Regions from separate parts of the Lysinibacillus sp. FSL K6-4013 genome, predicted to be linked through region 2. Evidence: riboswitches for the same ligand, from Rfam matches in the RefSeq annotation. Region 2 holds a riboswitch; the other holds the start of a gene.
What was found. A riboswitch is a leader RNA that binds a small molecule or an ion and turns the genes downstream of it on or off. The one in region 2 is predicted to bind S-adenosylmethionine.

Region 1 (7,689 bases), 1.6 Mb from region 2:
ACATAGTCCTCCTAAAAAATAATTACTCTTTGATTATATCGAAATAAATAGCACATTTTAATTTTATATTTCCATAAAGTTGCGTATTTGATACGATAATACTACATTATAGAAAGAAAAGAGGCGATTTTCATGATTTATCCATTTAGAGATAAAACGCCAAAGATCGATCCATCTGTTTTCATTGCTGATTACGCAACTGTTACGGGTGATGTAACAATTGGCGCTGAAACAACCATTTGGTTTAATACAGTTATTCGTGGTGATGTTTCCCCAACGATTATTGGTAAACGTGTCAGTATTCAGGATCTTTGCTGTTTACACCAAAGTCCAAAATATCCACTCATTATTGAAGATGAGGTAACAGTTGGACACCAAGTCACTTTACATAGTTGTACAATTCGCAAAAATGCCTTAATTGGTATGGGTTCCATTATTTTAGACGGAGCTGAGATTGGAGAAGGTGCATTTATTGGAGCAGGAAGCCTAGTACCTCCTGGTAAAGTCATTCCTCCAAATAGTTTAGCATTAGGTCGTCCAGCAAAAGTTGTCCGAGAATTAAATGCTGAAGATAAAGAGGACATGGAACGCATTGTACGAGAATACGCAGAAAAAGGTCAATATTATAAGTCACTTCAGAAATAAATAAGATACACAAAAAATCAATACTAACGAAAAAATCCCTCGCGTTTTCGTGTACCGATTATGTTCACGAATTCTAGCGAGGTATTTTTTGTAAAAAAACAAAAGGAGCAATGTTGCCCCTTTGCTTATTAATACATTAGAATAATTTTCTAATGACTTCATTACTTTAGTTCAATAGTTTATAAACGTGCTTTTTCTCGTAGTGCGTCGGCTTTATCAATTTGCTCCCATGGTACATTTAAATCTGTACGACCAAAATGTCCATACGCAGCAGTTTGTTTATAAATTGGACGACGAAGATCAAGCATTTTAATAATACCTGCTGGGCGTAAATCGAATAGCTCGCGTACCCATTCAACGATCTCGCTTTCTTTTACTCTACCTGTGCCAAATGTATCGACAGCAATGGAAACAGGCTGAGCAACGCCAATCGCATAGGCAAGTTGTACTTCAGCACGCTCTGCTAAGCCAGCTGCTACGATGTTTTTTGCTACATAACGTGCCGCATATGCTGCTGAGCGGTCTACCTTGGTTGCATCCTTACCTGAGAAGGCACCACCACCGTGACGTGCATAACCACCGTATGTATCAACAATGATTTTACGTCCTGTTAATCCAGCATCGCCTTTTGGTCCACCAATTACGAAACGGCCAGTTGGGTTGATGAAGTATTTAGTGTTAGTATCTAATAATTCACTCGGTACAACGGGTGCAATAACAAATTCTTTTAAATCCGCTTGAATTTGTTCAAGTGTTGCTTCTTCATCATGCTGTGTTGAAATAACAATTGTATCCACGCGAACGGGTACATTATTGTCATCATATTCAATCGTTACTTGCGTTTTACCATCAGGACGTAAATAGGCAAGTTCACCTGATTTACGTACTTCTGTTAAACGGCGTGCTAATTTGTGAGCCAAGCTAATTGGTAATGGCATAAGCTCTGGTGTTTCATTACATGCATAGCCAAACATTAAGCCTTGGTCACCAGCACCGATTGCTTCAATATCAGCATCTGTCATAGAGCCTTCACGTGCCTCTAATGCCTGATCAACACCCTGTGCAATATCAGGTGATTGTTCACCAATCGCCACAAGCACCGCTAAGTTTTCTGCATCGAAGCCATATTTACCACGTGTATAGCCAATTTCTGCTACAGTATCACGAACGATACCTTTAATATCAACATAAGTAGAAGTTGTAATTTCTCCTGCTACTAATACTAATCCTGTTGTTACGGTTGTTTCACATGCTACACGCGCATTTGGATCTTCTGCTAAAATAGCATCTAAAATGGCATCCGAGATTTGGTCACAAATCTTATCTGGATGTCCTTCTGTTACACTCTCTGATGTAAACAGTCGACGGTTTGTCATTTGGTTTTCCTCCTAAATACTCTTACAATAAGTAGTTGTGTATGAATACGGTACTCATTACCCATGTCAAGTCCGCTCCTAAGGATTGAACTCTCAAGCCGTTACTGCTGCTTTTAACACGAGGATTTCGAAAGATCCGTCATTATAATAAGGAAAGAACTACATATACTTACCTTTACATTGATTTTTAACAATAAAAAAATCCTTTTCTCACGTTACTTTACATGAGGAAAGGAATAATGACTGCGTAACCTTTCACTCTTATCGTTCAAGGGATGTTCCCTTGCATCAGGTTGGCACCAGCGCATGTCGTGAAATAGTTCATGCAGGTTGCCGGGTTTCACAGGGCCTGACCCTCCACCAGCTCGGGATAAGAGTATCCGTTCAATTTCATGTTACTCAAAAGGTCGAACGTTGTCAAATATTTTCTTATGTATTACTGTATAGAAAGGAAAGAACCTATTACACAAAAACTTTTCATACTTGGATGATGATGTAAATAGAAGCAAATTAATCCCTACAACATACCTAGCTACTTGTGGTAACATATGTGTGGCTCAATTTTCATGCCTAATTACAGTAGGATTGATGGTATTCTACTCGAAAAACATTATTTTTTGTCAGTTTATTGAAAAGTGGTAAAAACTCTAAAATAATTTCTTAATTAGTATAGATTATTTAAGCAATTGTGTTATACTATTTTTGAAATTAAGAAAAAATCCCTCTAAATCAAGGGAATACTATAAAAAAGGATGGTATTTAATCGATGAATTCAGTAGAAATTGCAAACGAACTGAAGGAATTATTAAACGGCGGTAACATTAATGTTCAACTTTCAGTACCACAATTAGCAGAAAAAGCTACATCTCGTGGTGAAGCAATGTTAACAGTAGATGGCGCAGTTCGTGCAGAAACTGGCAAATACACTGGTCGTTCACCTAAAGATAAATATACGGTAGAAGAAGAAAGCACAAAAGATCAAATTGACTGGGGTAAAGTCAACCAACCAATTTCTTCTGAAGTGTTCGATAACCTATATGTAAAAGTAATAAAATATTTAAAAGAACGTGACGAGTTATTCGTATTCAAAGGCTTTGCAGGTGCTGACAAAGATTCACAATTAAGCATTCAAGTTATTAATGAATACGCATGGCACAATCTTTTTGCTCATCAATTATTTATCCGTCCAACAGCAGATGAATTAGCTTCTCATGTTGCCGACTTCACTGTCATCTCAGCTCCGAACTTTAAAGCAGATCCTGCGGTTGATGGTACTGCCTCTGAAACATTCATTATCGTATCACTTGAAAAGAAAATTATTTTAATTGGTGGTACTGAATATGCTGGTGAAATGAAAAAATCTATTTTTGGTATCATGAACTACTTATTACCACAACAAGGTATCCTTTCAATGCACTGTTCAGCAAACGTAGGTGAAGCTGGCGATGTGGCATTATTCTTCGGTCTATCTGGTACTGGTAAAACGACGTTATCAGCTGACCCAGATCGTAAGCTTATCGGTGACGATGAACACGGTTGGTCTGATAATGGTGTGTTCAACATTGAGGGTGGTTGCTATGCAAAAACAATCAATCTTTCTGCTGAAAAAGAACCAGAAATCTACAATGCAATTCGCTTCGGCTCTGTATTAGAAAATGTAGCTGTTGATCCAGAAACTCGTATTTGTGACTATGATGACGGTTCTCTAACAGAAAATACACGTGTAGCTTACCCAATCCAATATATCGAAAATATCGTTGATCCTTCTGTTGCAGGTCATCCAAAAACAATCATCTTCCTAACAGCTGATGCATTTGGCGTGTTACCTCCAATCAGTAAATTAACAAAAGAACAAGCAATGTATCACTTCCTAAGCGGGTTCACTTCTAAACTTGCAGGAACAGAACGTGGTGTAACTGAGCCAGAACCAGTTTTCTCTACTTGTTTCGGTTCTCCATTCCTTCCACTTCCTGCTACAGTATATGCAGAAATGTTAGGACAAAAAATTGACGAGCACGGTGCACAAGTATTCCTAGTGAACACTGGTTGGACTGGTGGCGAATATGGCACAGGTAGCCGTATGAAACTTTCTTACACACGTACAATGGTTCGTGCAGCAATTGATGGTAAATTAGCAGATGTTGAAACGACACAAGATGCTGTGTTTGGTTTACACATTCCAACAGCAGTTGAAGGTGTACCTTCAGAAGTGTTAAACCCTCGTGAAGCATGGGCAGATAAAGCTGCATACGATGCAAAAGCTGCTGAGCTTGCAGGCTTATTCAATGAAAACTTCAAGAAATTCTCAAACGTTTCTGAAGCCATCACTACACTTGGTGGCCCATTAAAATAACGACTAAATAAAAGACAAAGGGAACGAATACGTTGTTCCCTTTGTCTTTTTTGTATTCTCTAAGCTTTATTGTTGCTTCATCCACTTGCAAAGAGCACTGACAGTTTCACGATTTTTTGCTGGTGGATATTGATGTGCGTAGTTAAGATCATACCAAGTTTCGAATGATTTATTTGCATCCTCTAAAAAAAATGCCAATTGTCTGGCATGTTCTATATCTACATTTTCATCACGATAGCCATGAATGATAAGTACAGGGGCTGTTATCCGCTCTATCTCAAAAAGCGGTGTTCTTGCATCATACGCTTCTGGTACACGATTCGGTGTTCCTCCAATAACGCGCTTCATCATCCTGCGCATATCTGTACGTTCCCAATAAGTGGCCGTTGCATCAGAAACACCTGCCCATGTTACAACAGAAGTAATATCCTTTCTTAAAATGGCTGTCCACAGAGCCATAATACCACCTCGCGAAAAACCAAAAACATGGATATTGTCATTGCAAAATTGTTTCAGTACATCTACTGCGTAGACCGCATCGTAACGGTCTGCCCCTGCAAATTCGTCACGTCCCTCTCCCCCACGATTCCCACGATAGTATGGGGCAAATACGATAAAGCCCTGCGCAGCAAATTGTGCAATACGAGAGGGTCTTACCATCCCAATGCTTTGCATACCGCCTCTTAAATATAAAAAGCCATCATATGTACCTTCTTTTTTTGGTTCCGCTAATAACCCTTTTATACGCAAGCCCTGTGATAGATAGGTTATTTCTGTTAGTCGTATTGCTGGATTGGGTGAGGGATAGGCACGTTTTTCCACAATTTCACCATTGTATGTCACGGTCTTTCAACTCCTCCAGCATTTTCTTCATCCCCTCATCCTTCATGTGAAAGCTCAAGTTAGGATGCTGAGCAAATTCTTCATCGGTTAACCAAAGCATGCCTGATGTCTCTAAATCAAATTCTATGTCCTCTTGCGCTAAAAATTGTGCCGTGTAAACGGTTTTACAAAAAACGATTTCATCATGCACTGCATACTCTGCGAACCATTGAAGATTTTTTACATGAACACCCGTTTCTTCAAAAACTTCTCGAATTGCCGCCTCCTCTAATGTTTCACCTTCTTCTAACTTCCCCCCTGGCACTTCTACACCTCGTCGTTTATGGACAGTACATAACCATTTATTCTTATGCTTTAAAAGGACAAGGACGTGTTTAGGTTCTACTTTAAATTCACCTCTTGTAAAACTCAAATCTACTTGTAGGCCATGTAAATCTGTAAATGTTAACATCTATTCAACCTCACGTTCTTTCTTGTTGCAAAACAAAAGTTACTTTTTTTCATCATTGCTTCTATTTTATGGACAGAATTTAATCATCATTCCTATTCCTATCTATATTAACTATAGTGTAATCCTACAATGACAAGCAACTCTTAACTACAGTCTTGTAAAGCATGAAAAAAGCGTGCTTCAAAAGAAGACACGCTTTTCTTTAGATGACTTGCTGACCGTCAAAGTAGACAATTGGGCTTTTTACAACACAATCGATATGAACATCTGACGCATTGGCTCCTCCGAATGGTGCATTACTGCCAAAAGCAATATGTATTGTCCCAAATACCTTCTCATCCTCTAATACATTGCCGCATAGGATGGCACTTTTATTGGCCCCAATGCCAAACTCGGCAATAATTCTACCATTACCTTCCCCAAGTAAAGCAAGTAGACGTGCACCATCAGGACCGATTGCCTCTTCTAAGCGACCATTCTTAATTTTTAATAATAATGGCTCCTTTAAGACACCAATATTTGCAATAGAGCCATCTACTAAAATCTCTCCATTCGCAGATGTTTCTATTGGCGCAATATATGATTCTCCTGAAGGAATATTTCCATACTCACCTGGTTGACGAATAACACCAGTGGAACGAATTCCTAAACGGCCTTCTACACTAAACGTGAGCTCATGGCCATCCTTGACAATACGAATACCTTTTGCCGTATCAAGTAAAAGGACATATTTTTCTACCATAGCTTCGATCTCCTCTGCATCAGCATGAAGAGCACCTTGCTCTAGCATCTCCAATGTCACACCTGGCATTGTTGCTACACGCCCGCCCTTTTCACAGGCATGTTTACGAGCCATTGTATGCGTTAAGGAATGGGAGGTAATACACAGTGTAACATCGGCATTCGCCATAAGCTCAGAAACTGCTTGGATTGGCTCTTGACCAGATTTCTCTAACAGGGGCATCACCATGAACATTGTATTTGCTGTAATTGATAGTCCAGCTTCATAAAAAATTTTCGCGATGTCTTGTTTGTGATGATCTGTCAAAATTAATAGTGACTCTGATGATTGAACATTTAAATTGCCTTTTAAAACATTTAGTGCAATGTCATGTAAATGCTGCATAACAGGACTCCTTAATTAAAATTCAAATGATATCTACGAATAATTCCTTCTATTTCATTTCTAGCTTCCGTTAAAGGTCCCAAAAACTCCGGAACACGTTGCTCTGTAAAACGATAAATTGGTCCAGAAACGGTAATGGATGCTACGACCTGTTCCTCACTATTGAATATAGGCATAGCTAGCGCCAATACATCGACCGAATACTCACTATTACTAAGTGCATAGCCACATGATCTAATTTTTTCTAGCTCTGCCCGTATTTCTGTGGCATCTGTCATTGTATTATTTGTATAAGCTGTTAATGGTTCATCAATAACCTTTGCAATTTGCTCTTCATTTAAAAAAGCAAGCATTGAACGGTAAGATGCTCCTACATAAAGTGGCGATCTACTACCTCTTGAAACTGTAAACTTCACCTTATTTACAGGCTCTGCTTTCAGTAATGTTAACGCTTCCAGTCCATTCAGTACGGTAAAAATAGCTGTTTCACCAGTGACATCCTTTAATTTCTCAAGAACTGGCATACATAGCTGATCTATGTTTAATGAATCATACATATTCATACCTATTTCCCATAATGCAATACCAAGAGAATATTTTTTTGTTATAGGATCTTTTGTAATAAACCCATTATTTTCGAAGGTTTCAAGAATGCGATATAAATTTGTATGATTCATATTCATCGCCAGTGCTAACTCTCGACCACCCCATGTGGGCTTTTCCTTTGTAAACATTTTTAAAACCGCAATTGATAAATTTAATGTCTTTAGCATATCTCTCATCCTTCTGATCTATTTATCTGTACAAACGGCTGCAAATCTCTCTCTTAAGGGGGAAATAATCGATAGATTTAGCAGCCGTCAGCACCTGATATCACTTTATCAAAAGTAAGAGA
Region 2 (7,689 bases):
ATAGGGAACAGCTGTGGCAGTACTTTAATGATGCCAATGAGGCAACGGGCGGACATCATACACCACATGACCTAGAAAAAGCACTATCATGGCACGTTAATTATGCGAAAAATGGTACGATGAAGGACCCTGCTTTCACGAAACAATAATACTACTTTAAAAGCCTTGAAGGACAGTTAGTCTGTTTCTTCAAGGCTTTTACGTTTTATTTAATCAAAGTCTTATAATAATCCAATCCATTTCCAATAAGTTGCAGAGAACAAAAGTACGAGAAGGAAACCAATAATGGTTAATGGAATGCCTGATTTCAAGAAATCCTTTGTTGTAAAGGAACCTGTACCATAGGCAAGCATGTTTTGTGGTGCACTAATCGGTAATAGGAAGCCAAAGCTTATGACGAATTGTTGCACAATAACAAAACCAACTTGATCCACATTAGCCGTTAATGTGGAGGCTAAAACGATAAACACAGGTATAAGTGCTGAGGCTAAGCTAGTTGCGCTTGCAAAGCCTAAATGAATCAAAATGTTAAATAAAGTTACGAGTGCGATTGTTGCTAGTAAAGGCATTGCATCTAGCCCAAGTGAACCAAAAACTTTATCTGATAACCATGCAGCACCTTTCGTATTCAGTAAAATGGTTCCTAGCATAATGCCTACAGCAAAGACGATAATTGTCCCCCATGGAATATGAGGCTCAACTTCCTTCCATGAATACACACCAATTTTAGGCATTAATAGAATAGCGATAGCAACTATTGTGACTGTGGTCGTATCGAAGGGATGTAATTTACCTTCAGTTGCCCAGAAAAATAGTAAAACTAAGGAAGTAACGATTAAGCGAATTTCAGGAGCCTTTAATGGGCCAAGCTCTGCAAGCTGTTTTTTGATGACCTCTTTACCACCTTCGATATTGCTAGTCTCAGGTTTAATTAACGCAATCATAATGAAAAATAAAACGATCGACATAATAATCGAGAAGGGAGCAGCGTAAAGTAGCCAAGCACCCCAGGAAATATCCACATTAAATTGCTCTTGGATAAAGTTTAAAGCCACCATATTTTGAGCTGCTGCAGTTTTAATGCCGATATTCCAAATGGAAACGGCTTGTACCGAAGTAATAACTAGCAAAGCAGCAAGCCGACTATCACGTGGTAAACCAAATGCTGCCACCATTCCAAGCAATATCGGTACTACAGCGCCAGCTCGTGCTGTAGCAGAAGGAACAAAAAATGCGAGGACGATAGAAACTAAAATGGCGCCAAATACGATAGCCTTTGTTTTCGTTCCTACCAGTGAAAGAATCCACAGAGCAAGTCGTTTATGTAGATTAGTAATTTGCATTGCAGCCGCTAGAAAAAGAGCTGCTGCTACTAAAGCAACGGCAGAATTACTAAATCCACTTAAGGATAATTTTAATGCGCCAGCTGTTCCTAGCTCTGTAGATGGGTCATCCATTGACGGAGCGAGTCCTAGTAAAACAGTTACTAGTGCAATGATCATGGCCGAGCTAACAGGATATGAAACAGCCTCTGTTACCCAAAGGATGACTGCAAAAGCTAAGATGGCTAAAGCTCGTTGCCCAGCTATAGGTAAATCGCCGTTATTAGGTAAAAAAGTAATAATGATTAGTAAAGCGAATGCTAAGCCAATCCATAGAGGCTTTAAGTTACGTTTTGTAGCTGCTTGTTTTGGTGAAGACATAATTTCTCATCCTTTCTACGATAAAAATGACGATTATTATCCATAACATCGGACTCCGTAATGTTTTATTAAGATAAGAATATGTCTATTTTATTGTAGAAAAAAACCTGTGTAAAATAGATGTTTTTTACAGCAATATTAGTAGATAAAGAGAAAATATATGGTCACACAAAATACAAAAATATCCATAAAATATTATTTCTTTTTCTTAAAAGCAGTAGTTACTTTAGGCTCTGTCCCATTAACTAAACGTTTAATATTTTCTATATGCAGGATGATAGCTATGCCAAAAAGAAGGACAGCTATAATGGTTGGGCCAATGCCTGGAATCCATAAATAAGTTGCTGTACAAAAAACGAGATAAAATTCTAGAACACCTACAATTAAATAATTTGTTGCAAAGGATAAAATAACAAATAAAATAAGTGCAAATAAACCAATCTTCCAATCAACAGCAAGTAAAATACCAATGATGGAGGCCGTTCCTTTCCCGCCGTTGAAGCCCATATAGAATGGGAAATTATGACCTAAAATAACCCCAGCAGCCATAATGTAAGTAAGCAGCCATATTTGTTCTTGTGTCAAATGAGTGGCATCCGCTAGATAAAAATGTGCACCGATAATAGCGACAACGCCTTTGCCGATATCAATGAGGGCTACTAAAACGCCATATTTCCAGCCAAGGGAAAGAGTAGCATTCGAGGCACCCGCATTTCCGTGGCCAGCTTTTTTTAAATCAACCCCAGATAAAAATTGAGCCACTTTAGAGCCGTGAATACAGCCTATTAAATAGCCAATCATAAGAAAAATGATCACGGCCTTTACCATAAAAATACTCCTCTCAAAATTTTTTCTAAAATAGTGTATGCGTTCATATTACGTATAAGAGCAGACAGAAGTTTCGGAAAAAATAAAATTTACATGTTGACAGAAAAAAACTCTATGTTTATACTGTGTAACAACGATGGAAATTGAATCTCATACTCTTATCAAGAGCGGCGGAGGGATAGGCCCTATGATGCCCGGCAACCAGTAAGTAATGAGCTTACTAAGGTGCTAATTCCTACAGATTCTAACTTGGATCTGGCAGATAAGGGGAGGAAAACTTGCAACCGCAACCCTCTTCTTAGCTGAAGAGGGTTTTTTGTTTTCTACAGAAAAATCCTCCTCATCTCCGGTACCATCGTAAAAAAATAACCATTTGGAGGTACACAATGACAAATTTTAAACCAGAAACATTGCTGTTACATGGTGGTCAAGAGCCAGACCCAGTGACGGGTTCTCGGACAGTTCCAGTCTATCGCTCAACTGCTTTTGTATTTAAAGACACTGCTCATGCGCAACGTCTTTTTGCCCTAGAGGAAGCAGGGAATATTTACACACGAATTACCAATCCGACTGTTGATGTGTTTGAAAAACGTGTGGCTTTATTGGAAGGTGGAACAGCAGCAGTAGCACTTTCATCTGGTGCAGCGGCTATCGCATTTTCCATTTTAAATCTAGCTGGAGCTGGTGATGAGATAGTAGCAGCTAGTTCTTTATATGGCGGTACGTATAATTTATTTGCTAACACATTACCAAACTATGGTATTAAAACAATTTTTGTAGATGAAACAAACCCAGAGAATTTCAATGCGGTGATTACTGATAAAACAAAAGCTGTCTTTGCAGAAGTTTATGGTAATCCAAGCTTAAAGGTTTTAGATATTGAAGCAGTAGCTAAGATTGCACATGATAATGGGCTACCACTAATTATTGACAGCACGTTTGCTTCTCCTTATGGTTCTACACCTATTGAATATGGTGCAGATGTTGTTGTTCATTCAGCAACTAAATGGATAGGAGGCCATGGTACAACCTTAGGGGGCGTTGTTGTAGACGCTGGTAAGTTTGATTGGGCTAGTGGGCGATTCCCAGGTTTTACTGAACCAGATGCTTCTTACCATGGGTTACGCTATGGAATTGATACAGCTTCTGCTGCTTTTGCTACAAAGCTACGCGTACAATTATTACGTGATTTTGGTCCAACATTAAGTGCAGATGCTGCCTTTAATTTATTGCAAGGGTTAGAAACGCTTCATTTGCGTATCCCTAAACACAATGAGAATGCATTGGCAGTGGCTGAATATTTACAAAACCACCCATCTGTGGAGTATGTAAATTATAATGGCCTAGAAGATTTCCCGACACATGAGTTGGCAAAAAAATATTTAAGAAATGGCTTCGGTTCAGTGCTTACATTTGGCATCAAAGGTGGACGTGAAGCTGGGCGAAAGCTTATTGATAGCGTGAAGCTATTTTCACATGTAGCAAATGTAGGTGATGCTAAGTCATTAATTATACATCCTGCTTCCACTACCCATCAGCAGCTATCAGCAGACGAATTAGTTCAAGCTGGTGTAACCGAGTCGCTCATTCGCTTATCCATCGGTTTAGAGGCAGTAGAGGATATTATTGCTGATTTAGATCAAGCCATTACACAGGCAACAACAAGTGAACAAACTGTAGAAGCTTAAGATTTAGAACAGAGGGAAGAATGGTGTAGCGTTTACGTATTTTCTCATTCGATTTGCCTCATTTGGTAATGCGTTAAACGTTGCTACATCAACTATTTACAGCATCCGTTAATTATCAGAACCTTATAAAAAATAATACCAAGTAATTATATATGTATTATTGACTTAATTAAATCCATGCTATATACTAGGAAATAAGTTAAGAGTACGGAAATTATTGTTAAAAAGGAAAATGTTTTCATAAGTGCTCCCTCACTTTTGAATATATAGAAGAGTAGTTGCCTAGCCAGTAACTGCTCTTCCCAAAAAACTGATGATAAAGGAGTGTTTAAAATGGGTAACATCTATAGTGCGCAAAACATTGTATCCTATCTAATATATGAGCTAAATGAAGGACACGTTTTTGTCAACAATAAATCCATTCAACACCTTCTTACATCAGTCGAAAAGAAATGGCAACAAGTTTTTGGTCATACAGCATTTCAAGAACAAGTTTTTACTGAAAAAGAAGACTATACTGTTAAGGAAGTATTTGAGACATATGAACAGTACGGTGTGAGCCATATCTCACTTCCTGCCACAGAGATTTACTTAAAGTATGGTACATTTCAATTAGTGGAACGTACGTATGCAATACCAGATTTTACAGAAGAAGAAATTAGTCTTGTTCAACACGCTTTAGAACAATATCGCTATCAATTGCTTTCAAGAGCAAGTTAAAATCCCCTCATATTTTTATGCTCATTCTCTGCTGCTACAGGGAATGAGTTTTTTCTTTAAAGGGATTGTTATGAATGTCTGAGCATACATATATAATAGAAGAAAGACATTCATATATTGAAATGTAAAGAGTCAATATTTGTTCAAATCTTATAGAATGATTAATAAAACGTATAATAAAGGGAATGAAACCGATTTCTTTTGCACATCTAGAGAAAACAAATGTCCTTCCTAGAAAGATTTTTCTTGTGCAATGTATGTATTTGCGTTACAATTTTCTTTAAGTTAAATTTTGAATTATTTGAATTTGTATGTGTTCCAACACATATAGAAATAGCGAAACTCATACAAAGAAGAGTTGTTGGCTAAAGACTGCGGTGGGTGTCAAATAGTCATGACACAACCCCATGGAAAATTAGCATTAATGAAACTGCGGAATGTAAGTTGGAGGGAATAACAAGAATGGCAACTATAAAGGCAGCGATTTTAGGATTTGGAACGGTAGGTCAGGGGATCTATCATATTTTAAATGAAAAACGAGAAGAGCTAAAAAATAAATTAGGTATTGAATTAGAGGTAGCGAAGATTTTAGTGACAGATGCTAGTCGTGAACGTGTGCCTGGCACAGCACATTTAATGACAACAAGTATGGATGAAGTCTTAGCAGAGCCAGGTATGCAGGTTGTGTTTGAAGCAATTGTGAACGAAGAACCTGCATACAGTTATTTAAAGCGAGCTGTTGAACATAAATGTCATGTTATTACTGCTAATAAAGTGATGTTTGCCAAACGAGGTTTGGAGTTACAGGATCTTGCAAAAGCTAATGGCGTTTTTGTAGGCTATGAGGCTACCACTGCTGGTGGCGTACCTGTTATTAAAACAATGAAAAATATTTTACTTGTTAATGATGTAAGTCGTATACAAGGCGTCTTAAATGGCACATGTAATTACATATTAACAAAAATGCGTGCACAGGGCTGGTCGTTCGAAACAGCTCTAAAAGAGGCACAAGGCTTAGGCTATGCTGAAGCAGATCCGTATAATGATATATCTGGGCAGGATGCATTTAAAAAATTAATGATATTAAGTGCCTTAGCTTTTGGTGAGCAACCAGATTGGTCAGATGTAGAAGTAATTGGAATCGATAGTATCTCTGCTGAACAAGTTCATGAAGCGTGTGAAAAGGGTCTGCGTTACCGCCATGTTGCTGAAGTGGAGAAACGAGCTGACGGTAAAATTATTGCAAAAGTCGGTCCACAACTAGTTGATAAAGAGCATCCACTTTATCCAGTCGATGATGTGTTTAATGCAGTGGCATTAGAGACTAACTATATTGGTACATTAACATTAGTCGGTCCTGGAGCAGGGATGTATCCAACTGCGAGTGTCATGGTAGAGGATTATGCGGAAATCATTGGGAAAAGAGCAGGATTTGTTGTGACAATCTAATAAAAGCTTAAAAAAAGCCCGCCATTCAACAATGTTCATTGTATGAATGGTGGGCTTTTAGTCTTCATCTTTGACATCAATATCCTCTGGAATAGGGGTAGAACGCCAAATCTCAATTTCTTCTTTAATACGTTCCAATTGATTAAAATAAGTGCTGAATTGTCCACTATTGATTAAAATTTGTTGGCCATCGTAAACAGAACGGATGCGTCCTTCGTAAATTAGACGCATTACTTGATCCACAGGCATGCCAAGATCAATAGCTGTCTCTTCAATTGTTTTGTACATACGATTCGCTCCTTTTACTGTTTTTATTATAACGTCCATTAATGAGAATGCATACTGTGGTAATTAAAAGAAAAGTAAAAATGATAATTGTTTGATTTTGGATAAATATGTATGATTAGTATTAATAAAGTTGTGAAGCGGGGATGAGTTGAAAAATGTTAAATTCATTGTTTGTATTACTAGCAGCTATTCTATGGGGAATGACAGGAACTGCCCAAACATTTTTGGAACAAGGTGTCTCTCCTATAGCAGTGGCCACAATTCGTTCTGCAATTGGTGGCGGTTTATTATTAGCTATTACAATTATAATGGAGAAAATTAACTTTTTAAGATGGTCATGGAAATGGACAATTTTAGCTGCGGCTAGTATTGCCCTTTTCCAAGGACTTTTCTTCTCATCCATTCGTCTAACAGGTGTAGCCATTGGAACTGTTGCTACTATTGGTAGTGCACCAGTATTTTCTGGTGTATTAGAATGGCTAGTATGGAAAACACGTCCTACAGCAGTATGGGGACTTGCTACATTGATGGCGATTATCGGATGTCTTTTATTATTCATGAATAATGGAGAAGAGTCAGTACACGTTGGTGGATTCACATTAGCTCTTTGTGCAGGTTTATCCTTTGCATTTTACACAAACATAAGTAAAAAATTAATGGCACAGGAAGATGCATTACCCGCAGTTGCTATGACATTTTCCATTTGCACCTTGTTTTTACTGCCATTTTCATTAGAAGGTGGTTTTTCCTGGCTAGGAAACGTGGACAACTTATGGACAATGCTGTTTATGGGGATTATGTGTACAAGCGTAGCGTATTTACTGTTTTTAAGTGGATTACAAAAAATTAGTTCATCCTCAGCTGTAACACTTTCATTAGCAGAACCATTAACTGCTGCAATTCTTGGTGTGTTTTTAATAGGAGAACACTTAAGTATAGTATCCTGGCTTGGTGTAGCGATGCTTTTAGGAGGCATTGTTGTTTTAACTTTAGGTGGGAGAAAAAAGCTAAAA

Region 1: linked by a shared signal. The riboswitch ahead of metK (methionine adenosyltransferase) and the one ahead of MHB39_RS02080 (O-acetylhomoserine aminocarboxypropyltransferase/cysteine synthase family protein) in region 2 are both predicted to bind S-adenosylmethionine.

Annotation. Positions count from the first base shown of each region.
Region 1 is NZ_CP152031.1:3,528,951-3,536,639, forward strand. Features, by position in the region: gene MHB39_RS17355 (gamma carbonic anhydrase family protein) at 133-645, shown strand; gene metK (methionine adenosyltransferase) at 825-2,021, opposite strand; SAM riboswitch class I at 2,280-2,398, opposite strand; gene pckA (phosphoenolpyruvate carboxykinase (ATP)) at 2,788-4,374, shown strand; gene MHB39_RS17370 (prolyl oligopeptidase family serine peptidase) at 4,441-5,217, opposite strand; gene MHB39_RS17375 (NUDIX domain-containing protein) at 5,201-5,668, opposite strand; gene MHB39_RS17380 (aminopeptidase) at 5,871-6,794, opposite strand; gene MHB39_RS17385 (IclR family transcriptional regulator) at 6,806-7,567, opposite strand.
Region 2 is NZ_CP152031.1:415,374-423,062, forward strand. Features, by position in the region: gene MHB39_RS02065 (succinate CoA transferase) at 1-149, shown strand, start outside; gene MHB39_RS02070 (DASS family sodium-coupled anion symporter) at 222-1,703, opposite strand; gene MHB39_RS02075 (glycerol-3-phosphate acyltransferase) at 1,899-2,531, opposite strand; SAM riboswitch class I at 2,687-2,800, shown strand; gene MHB39_RS02080 (O-acetylhomoserine aminocarboxypropyltransferase/cysteine synthase family protein) at 2,918-4,219, shown strand; gene MHB39_RS02085 (hypothetical protein) at 4,553-4,939, shown strand; gene MHB39_RS02090 (homoserine dehydrogenase) at 5,402-6,388, shown strand; gene MHB39_RS02095 (hypothetical protein) at 6,446-6,676, opposite strand; gene MHB39_RS02100 (EamA family transporter) at 6,832-7,689, shown strand, end outside.